DNA from 2 places in the Streptomyces sp. NBC_00287 genome. Region 1 is predicted to be linked to the other one. Evidence: riboswitches for the same ligand, from Rfam matches in the RefSeq annotation. Region 1 holds a riboswitch; the other holds the start of a gene.
The links. Region 1 has a riboswitch for ZMP and ZTP ahead of OHT76_RS26675 (glycine hydroxymethyltransferase). Riboswitches for the same ligand answer to the same signal wherever they lie in the genome.

Region 1 (4,451 bases):
GCCGCAGCGAACTCCCGTCCGTCTACGGCCGTTTCGATCTGCGCTATGACGGCCGTGGCCCGGCGAAGCTCCTGGAGTACAACGCCGACACGCCCACCTCCCTGGTCGAGGCCGCCTCCCCGCAGTGGTTCTGGATGGAGGAGCGCTTCCCCGGCGCCGATCAGTGGAACTCCCTCCATGAACGCCTGATCGCCGCCTGGAAGAAGCAGGCCGCCCTCCTCCCGCCCGGCAGCCCCCTGTACTTCGCGCACTCCTCCGCCGACGAGCTCGGCGAGGACCTGATGACGGTGGCCTACCTCAAGGAGACCGCCGAGCAGGCCGGCCTCGACACCGACTGGATCTCCATGGAGGAGATCGGCTGGGACCGTCTCTCCGGACGCTTCGTCGACAACCGGCTCCGCTTCATCCGCAGTTGCTTCAAGCTCTACCCCTGGGAGTGGCTCACCACCGACCGCTTCGCCGACCACGTCCTGGACACCCTCGACAACGGCGGCGGTACCGGATCCACCCTCTGGATCGAACCGGCCTGGAAGATGCTCCTGTCCAACAAGGCCCTGCTGGCGATCCTCTGGGAGCTCTACCCCGGCCACCCCAACCTGCTCCCCGCCCATCTCGACGGCCCACGCGAACTCGCCCACACCGCCGGCTACGTCGCCAAGCCCCTGCTGGGCCGCGAAGGCGCGGGCGTCACGGTCCACGAACCGGGCGCCGACCCCGTGATCCGCGACGAGCCCTGCTGCTACCAGGAGTTGGCTCCCCTGCCCGACTTCGACGGCAACCGGGTCGTCCTCGGCGCCTGGGTCGTCGAGGACGAGTCGGCGGGCCTAGGCATCCGGGAGTCCTCCGGACTCATCACGGACGAGTACGCCCGCTTCCTGCCACACGTCATCCTCTAGAGGGTCCCCCAGCCTCTAGACCCCCAGCACGGCCCGGAGTTGGGCAAGCCCCCAGTCCAGATCCTCCTTGCCGATCACCAGCGGCGGCGCGATCCGGATCGTCGGGCCATGGGTGTCCTTCACCAGCACCCCGCGATCCATCAGCTTCTCCGAAACCTCGCGCCCGGTTCCGTACGCCCGGGCGATGTCCACGCCCGCCCACAGTCCGCGGCCCCGCACCTCCGTCACCCGTCCTGTGTCGGCCAGCGCCGCCAGCTCCCGGTGCAGATGCTCGCCGAGCTCCGCGGAGCGCGCCTGGTACTCGCCCGACCGCACCATCGCGATCACCTCCAGCGCCACCGCACAGGCCAGCGGATTCCCCCCGAACGTCGACCCGTGCTCCCCGGGCCGGAACACCCCCAGCACCTCCGCCGACGACACCACCGCCGACACCGGCACCACACCGCCCCCGAGCGCCTTGCCCAGCACATACATGTCCGGCACCACCCCCTCGTGCTCGCACGCGAAGGTCCGCCCCGTCCGCCCGAGGCCCGACTGGATCTCATCGGCCACGAACAGCACGTTCCGCTCCCGAGCCAGCTCCCGCACCGCCGGCAGATAACCGGACGGCGGCACGATCACCCCCGACTCGCCCTGGATCGGCTCCAGCAGCACCGCGACGGTGTTCTCCGTCATCGCCGCCCGCATCGCCGTCAGATCTCCGTACGGCACGATCTCGAACCCCGGTGTGTACGGCCCGAAGTCGGCGCGCGCCTCCGGATCGGTGGAGAAGCTGATGACCGTCGTCGTACGGCCATGGAAATTGCCGCCCGCGACCACGATCTTCGCCCTCTCGGCGGGCACGCCCTTGACCCGGTACCCCCACTTCCGGGCGGTCTTGACCGCGGTCTCCACCGCCTCCACGCCGGTGTTCATCGGCAGCACCATCTCCATGCCGCACAACTGCGCGAGCTCCTCGCAGAATGCGGCGTACCGATCGTGATGGAACGCCCGCGACGTCAGCGTCACCCGCTCCAGCTGCGCCTTGGCCGCCTCGATGATCCGCCGGTTGCGGTGCCCGAAATTGAGGGCCGAGTAACCGGCCAGCAGATCCAGATACCGCCGCCCCTCCACATCCGTCATCCACGCCCCGTCGGCAGAGGCGACGACGACCGGCAGCGGCGCGTAGTTGTGCGCACCGTGCGCCTCGGCCGTGGCGATGAGGGTTTCCGTAGTGCTCACGGGACCTCCAGAAGACACCGGAAGACAAGCGGGACCCCCTTCCTATCCTTGCTCGGATGGTGGACGCGGGACCTTCGCCCGACGGCGCGCCCGGTAGGCTGGCGGCGGGCCGTGACTGGCGCGCTGGGATGGGACCGACCATCGGGGAGCGGCCCGGTCGTGACTGTGTGCCGTGCGCCTGGGCCGAACCGTGAACGCTGAACGCCACGCCGTCCGGAGGCCGACTTGTCCGAGCAGCCCTTGTCCAATGAATCCACCGCCTTCCGCGCCGCCCTCGACGTCATCCGCGCCGTGGAGCCGCGGGTCGCCGATGCCATCGGCCAGGAGGTCCACGACCAGCGCGAGATGCTCAAACTGATCGCGTCCGAGAACTACGCCTCCCCGGCCACCCTGCTCGCGATGGGCAACTGGTTCAGCGACAAGTACGCCGAGGGCACCATCGGCCGCCGCTTCTACGCCGGCTGCCGCAATGTCGACACCGTCGAGTCCCTCGCCGCGGAACACGCCAAGGAACTCTTCGGCGCCCGCCACGCCTACGTCCAGCCGCACTCCGGCATCGACGCCAACCTCGTCGCCTTCTGGTCCGTCCTCGCCGCCCGCGTCGAGGCCCCCGCTCTGGAGAAGGCCGGCGTCCGCCAGGTCAACGACCTCTCCGACGCCGACTGGGCCGAGCTGCGCCAGGCCTTCGGTAACCAGCGCATGCTCGGCATGTCCCTGGACGCCGGCGGCCATCTCACCCACGGCTTCCGCCCGAACATCTCCGGCAAGATGTTCGACCAGCGCTCCTACGGCACCGACTCGGCCACCGGCCTGATCGACTACGAGGCGCTGCGGGTGTCGGCCCGTGAGTTCAAGCCGCTGATCATCGTGGCCGGGTACTCCGCCTACCCCCGTCTGGTGAACTTCCGGATCATGCGGGAGATCGCCGACGAGGTCGGCGCGACCCTGATGGTCGACATGGCCCACTTCGCGGGCCTGGTCGCCGGCAAGGTCCTCACCGGCGACTTCGACCCGGTCCCGCACGCCCAGATCGTCACCACCACCACCCACAAGTCGCTGCGCGGCCCGCGCGGCGGCATGGTCCTGTGCGACGACTCCCTCAAGGACCAGGTCGACCGCGGCTGCCCGATGGTCCTCGGTGGCCCGCTCCCGCACGTCATGGCCGCCAAGGCGGTGGCGCTGGCGGAGGCCCGCCAGGACTCGTTCCGCGACTACGCCCAGCGCATCGTCGACAACTCCCGCGCCCTCGCCGAGGGCCTGATGCGCCGGGGCGCGACCCTGGTCACGGGCGGCACGGACAACCACCTGAATCTGATCGACGTGGCCGGCTCGTACGGCCTCACCGGCCGCCAGGCCGAGGCCGCGCTGCTGGAGTCCGGCATCGTCACCAACCGCAACGCCATCCCGGCCGACCCCAACGGCGCCTGGTACACCTCCGGCATCCGCATCGGCACCCCCGCCCTGACCACCCGCGGTCTCGGCACCGCCGAGATGGACGAGGTCGCCGGCCTCATCGACCGCGTCCTCACCACCGCGGAGCCCGGCACCACCAAGTCCGGCGCCCCCTCCAAGGCCGCCCACGTCCTCGACCCCAAGATCGCGGACGAGATCTCGCACCGGGCGACCGATCTGGTGGCCGGTTTCCCGCTGTACCCGGAGATCGACCTCGGCTGATCAACACTCTCTGTTGAGTTGTCAAAGAACGGCGACTCTCACAGATCGATGAGCTGCTGTCGTGGCTCCTCCCGCGGCGGTCCCCCTCCAGGGCGGGCCGCCGCGCGGCGTATCGCGAGCGTGCCGCCCACCCCGGTCGCGAAGCCCACGGCAAGGCCCGGTATCGCCCACCACACGGCGTCCGCGGCCGGGACCGAGCCGTCGGCCCCGGCCGCGGAGCCGCTCGCCGGTGCGCCGAGCAGGCCGGCCCGGTCCAGCCGCTCGAAGACCGAGCGCGGCGCCCGATGCCAGCGGATGTCGTCGTCCTCCACATCCGGCGCCGGATCCGAACGCACCCACGGTGTGCCGTCCTCGGCGACGAGCAGCTGATCCTGCCGCTCTATCGCCACGTCACCGCCCGGCGGACTGTCGGTCATGGGCCAGCCGCCCACTCCCGTCAGGCCCCACACCACCGTGATCCGCACGGGCGGATGCCGGCCCTCGGTCCAGGCCTCGGGCACCTGCTCCGTCCCGGTGTACATCGGCTCCAGCAACTGCCACAGCCGGGCGAACCGCGGCTCGCCGGACCGCACCGCGGTCGGCTGCCCCGCACCGCCCGCGACGACCATCGCCAGATCGGGCGCCTGACCTGCGCTGCCGGCCGCCCCGGCCGCCGGTGCC
Region 2 (4,451 bases), 3.0 Mb from region 1:
TGGCGAACGCGGTACGCGGCTACGGACGGCGCCGCCGACTGGTGGACCGACTGGGCAACGACGAGACCGCACACGGCCGGCAGATCGTGGACAGCCCCGACGCGGAGGCCCCGGGCGGCTGGGTGCACGAGGCGCTGGCCCGGCTCTCCGCCAAGGACCAGGAGGTACTGCGACTGACGGCCTGGGAGGAACTCGGCATCGACGACCTCGCCGTCGCCCTCGGCTGCGGCACCCGCGCCGCGTCGATGCGCCTGCACCGGGCCCGCCGCCGGCTGAGAGCCGAGATCGACCGCATGAGCCTCACGACACCCTCCAAGGAATACGGCCGTGACTGACGAACTCGATCTCCTGCGCCGCGCCAACCCGGTCCCCGTCGACGGCCCCCACTTCGGCGACGGCCCCCTCGACCACCGAGCCGAGCGACGGCTCAACCAGCTGCTGCAGCAACGGAACTCCCGCCGCCGCCCCCGCCTGGTCTGGGCCCTGACGGCCACCGCGATCGTCGCCGCCCTGGTGTCGGCACTGCTGTTCACCGGCCAGACGACCGCCCCCGCGGTCGCCGCACCCCGCCCCCTCGTCGTGCAGGCCGACTCCACCCCCGTACCCCTGAAAACCCTGGCCGAACGCGCGCGGTCGGCAGCGGCGGACGGGTCGCCGAAGCTCCGCAAGGGCACGCATGTGCAGACCTGGAGCCTGGCCATGAGCGACGACAAGCCGCCGGTCACGCTCCCCGAGGAACGCATCGTGCGCTGGAGGGCGGACGGCAGCCACACCGAGCTCGTCGCCGAGGACGGGGACGTCGTCTCCCGGCAGACCTATCCGCCGAGTTGGAGCGACGCCCCGCCGCAGTCCCCGCCCCCGCACAACGCCGAGCGGCTGCGCGCCTACCTGCAGGAGGCCACCTACAGCGAGTCGCTGAGCACGCCCCAACTCCTGGATGCCGTAGGCGTCCTGCTCGACACTTGGACCCTCGGCGCCCGCGAGTCGGCGGCCCTCGCACGGCTGCTGGCGCAGGCCGAGGGGCTCAGGCCCGTCGGACAGGTGACGGACCGGCTCGGGCGGCCCGGACAGGCGTATGTGTACGACGGTTCGGGCGCCCGCCGGATGCTGATCCTGGACCCGGCCACCGGCACCGTCCTCGGCCTGGAGACCACCTTCACCAAGGACCAGCCCGAGTACGGCGTCAAGTCCGGCGACGTCATGCAGTACAGCGCCTGGACGCGCTGATCACACCCCGAGCTGGCGGGCGGCGGCAGTGACGGTCTGCTCCAGCAGCGTGGCGATCGTCATCGGCCCGACCCCGCCCGGCACCGGCGTGATCAGCGAGGCCCGCTCGACGGCGGAGTCGAAATCGACGTCGCCGATGTTGCCCGCGTTGTAGCCGGCGTCGATCACGACAGCGCCGGGCTTGATGTCCTGACCTCGGATCAGCCGGGGCCGCCCCACGGCGGCGACCACGATGTCCGCCTCCCGGACCGCGGCCGACAGATCCGCCGTACGGGAGTGGCAGTACGTCACCGTCGCGTCCCGGGCGAGCAGCAGCATGCCGGCCGGCTTGCCGAGGATCGCGCTGCGGCCGACGACCACCGCCCGCTTGCCGGACGGGTCGACGTCGTAGGCGTCGAGCAGCCGCATGATGCCGCCGGGCGTGCAGGACACGAAGCCCGGCAGCCCGAAGCTCATCGTGGCGAAGGAGGCGAAGGTGACGCCGTCGACGTCCTTCTCCGGCGCTATCGCCTCGAAGGCGGCCCGCTCGTCGATGTGCGCGCCCATCGGGTGCTGGAGCAGGATGCCGTGGACGCCGGGGTCGAGCGACAGCTTCTCGAGCGTGGCGACCAGTTCCTCGGTCGTGGTGGCCGCGGGCAGTTCCACATGCCGCGACTCGATGCCGGCCTTGCGGCAGCGGTTCTGCTTCATCCGGACGTAGGTGACGGACGCCGGGTCCTCGCCGACCAGCACCGTCGCCAGACAGGGCGCCGTGCCGGTGCGCTCGGTGATGCGGGCCGCCCGCTCGGCGGTCTCCGCCACGATCGTCCGGGCGAGGGAGGTGCCGTCCATGAGCCGTGCCTGAGACATGATCCACTCCTGGGCTGGTGTTCCGGTTCGCCCAGGCGCACGGCATCGACTCTGCGTAGGCCGCTCCCCGGTGGTACTCCACCTCAGCGCCAGTCACGGCCCGCCCCCACCCTAACGGAGGCTCCCTTCGGCTATTCGTCCCAGGCCTGGATCATCGTCTGCTCGACGATCTTGCCGTCCCGCAGGGACGCCATCGACTCGGCGAGCACGCGGACGCCGTCGGCGTACTGACAGGACTCGCTGAAGGCGACGGTGTCGCCCTCGACGACGCAGCGTTCCAGCTTGTGGCTCATGTCGCGGCTGTAGACGTCGTCCAGCAACTCGCTGATCTCGTCACGGCCGTGCAGGACCCGGGGACTGCTGGGCTGGGTGTTGCGGTCCACGACGCGCAGTTCGGCGTCGTCCGCGTAGAGCGACAGGAGCGTCGTCGCCGTGTCTCCCTCGATGCCCCGGCGCAGGGCTTCGGTGTCGAAGCCGGGGCGTGCCGCACTGCCCATGGTGACCTCCTCGAAGGCCCGCGGCCTCGGGGGAGCGGGCCGCGACGGCCTCTCCTTAGAGGCTCCTCCGCCCCGGCGGGCTCGGCAAGCGCAGCCGCGCGGTCCGCCTGTCGGGTGAGCTGCGCGGTGCGGCCGTGTCCGGCGGGGGGCCGTCGGCGTTGCTCCGAACATGATCTCAACACGACGTATCGTCGCCGCCGTCGGTCTGGCCGTCTCGGTCACCGGCCTCGCCGCGCCGCTGGCGAGCGCGGCCGAGGCGGAGGCCCCGGGCGCCGGTCTCAGCCCGATCCGGATGCTCGACTCGCTCACCGTGAGCGACATCCCCGAGGAGCACAAGGCGGAGATCCCGCGGCCCTCCGCACAGCTGAACCAGCTCAACCGGGTCCACGAGCTGAACCAGCTGCACCAGGTCACCGACATGGTCGCCCCGGTCACCAATCTGGTCCCCGGCATCGAGTACTGACCAGCCGCACCCCCGAGGGCCGTCCGCACCAGCCGGGCGGCCCTCGGCATGTCCTCCCGGGAGATCGTGAGCGATGCCGCAGCCACCGGACCGGTCGGTGCACTGGCAGCCCGGCTTCCCCGTGGACGCCCGCCTGACCCTGCAGAGCCTGCGCCGCGGCTTCCACGACCCCACGCACCGGGTCGAACCCGACGGCACCGTGTGGCGCACCGCGCGCACCGCCTCGGGACCGGTCACCTACCGCATCCGCCAACAGCGCCTGGACGACGTCCACATCGACGTCTGGGGACCGGGCGCGACCGAACTCGCCGACTCCGTACGCCGCGAACTCGGCGCGGACGACCGACCCGAGCTGTTCCGGCCCCGGCACCCGGTCCTCCGCAGCGCAGTGCACCGGCTGCGCGGCCTGCGGATCCCGTGCACCGGACGCCTCTTCGAGGCCCTCGTCCCCGCCGTACTGGAACAGCGCGTCGTGGGCCTGGACGCCGCCGCGTCCTTCACCCGCCTGACCCTCCTGTACGGCGATCCACCACCCGGACCTGCCCCCGACGGCATGCGCCTGCCGCTCCCTCCCGAGACCTGGCGAACCATCCCGAGCTGGGAATGGCGCCGCGCCGGCGTGGACCTGCACCGTTCCGCCACCATCATCGAGGCCTCCCGCCACGCGGCCCGCCTCGACCACGCGGCCGGTGATCCGGCATACGCCTACGCCCTGATGGCGAAGCTGCCCGGCGTCGGCGTCTGGACCGCCGCCCAGGTCGGCCACCGCGCCCTGGGCGACGCGGACGCCCTGCCACTGGGCGACTACCACCTCGGCACCATGACGGGCCTGGCCCTCCTGGGCCGCCCCTTGGCGGACGACGAGATCGAGCCCTTCTACGAACCCTTCCGCCCCCACCGCTACCGGGTCGTCCGCCTGCTCGAACTCACCCCCGGCGCGGCCCCGCGCCACGGCCCCCGCGCACCCCACGCGGGACCGCTCGGCTAGTCGCTCCGCCGGTTGGGAGGCAGCTGCGCCAAGGCGTCGCGCAGAGCGGGCCGCTGGCGTGTCATCCACAGGTGACCGCACACACGTCTGATACGGATCGAGCCCTGGCCCCCTCGCCCCCCGCAAGGAGATCCCCCATGGCTCCCACCGAGCCCACCTACGCCGTCACCGGTGCCTCCGGCCGTCTCGGCGGACGTATCGCCCGTCGGCTGGCCGCCGCCGGCATCCCCCAGACCCTCCTGGCCCGCACCCCCGCCCGCGCCCCCGAACTGCCCCGCGCCACCGCGGTGTCCGGCGCGTACGACGACCACGACGCCGTCGTACGCGCCCTGCGCCCCACCGACCGGGTCCTGATGGTGTCCGCCTCGGAGACCCCCGAGCGGGTCCAGCAGCACCGCACCTTCATCGACGCGGCCGCCGCGGCCGG

Region 2: it holds a riboswitch for ZMP and ZTP, as region 1 does, so the genes downstream of both, OHT76_RS40195 (bifunctional 5,10-methylenetetrahydrofolate dehydrogenase/5,10-methenyltetrahydrofolate cyclohydrolase) here and OHT76_RS26675 (glycine hydroxymethyltransferase) in region 1, are expected to answer to the same signal.

Annotation. Positions count from the first base shown of each region.
Region 1 is NZ_CP108053.1:5,827,009-5,831,459, forward strand. Features, by position in the region: gene OHT76_RS26665 (glutathionylspermidine synthase family protein) at 1-896, shown strand, start outside; gene rocD (ornithine--oxo-acid transaminase) at 912-2,117, opposite strand; ZMP/ZTP riboswitch at 2,219-2,308, shown strand; gene OHT76_RS26675 (glycine hydroxymethyltransferase) at 2,343-3,791, shown strand; gene OHT76_RS26680 (hypothetical protein) at 3,830-4,451, opposite strand, start outside.
Region 2 is NZ_CP108053.1:8,856,737-8,861,187, forward strand. Features, by position in the region: gene OHT76_RS40185 (RNA polymerase sigma factor) at 1-335, shown strand, start outside; gene OHT76_RS40190 (CU044_5270 family protein) at 328-1,227, shown strand; gene OHT76_RS40195 (bifunctional 5,10-methylenetetrahydrofolate dehydrogenase/5,10-methenyltetrahydrofolate cyclohydrolase) at 1,228-2,076, opposite strand; ZMP/ZTP riboswitch at 2,099-2,183, opposite strand; gene OHT76_RS40200 (nuclear transport factor 2 family protein) at 2,208-2,573, opposite strand; gene OHT76_RS40205 (hypothetical protein) at 2,743-3,036, shown strand; gene OHT76_RS40210 (DNA-3-methyladenine glycosylase family protein) at 3,110-4,024, shown strand; gene OHT76_RS40215 (SDR family oxidoreductase) at 4,162-4,451, shown strand, end outside.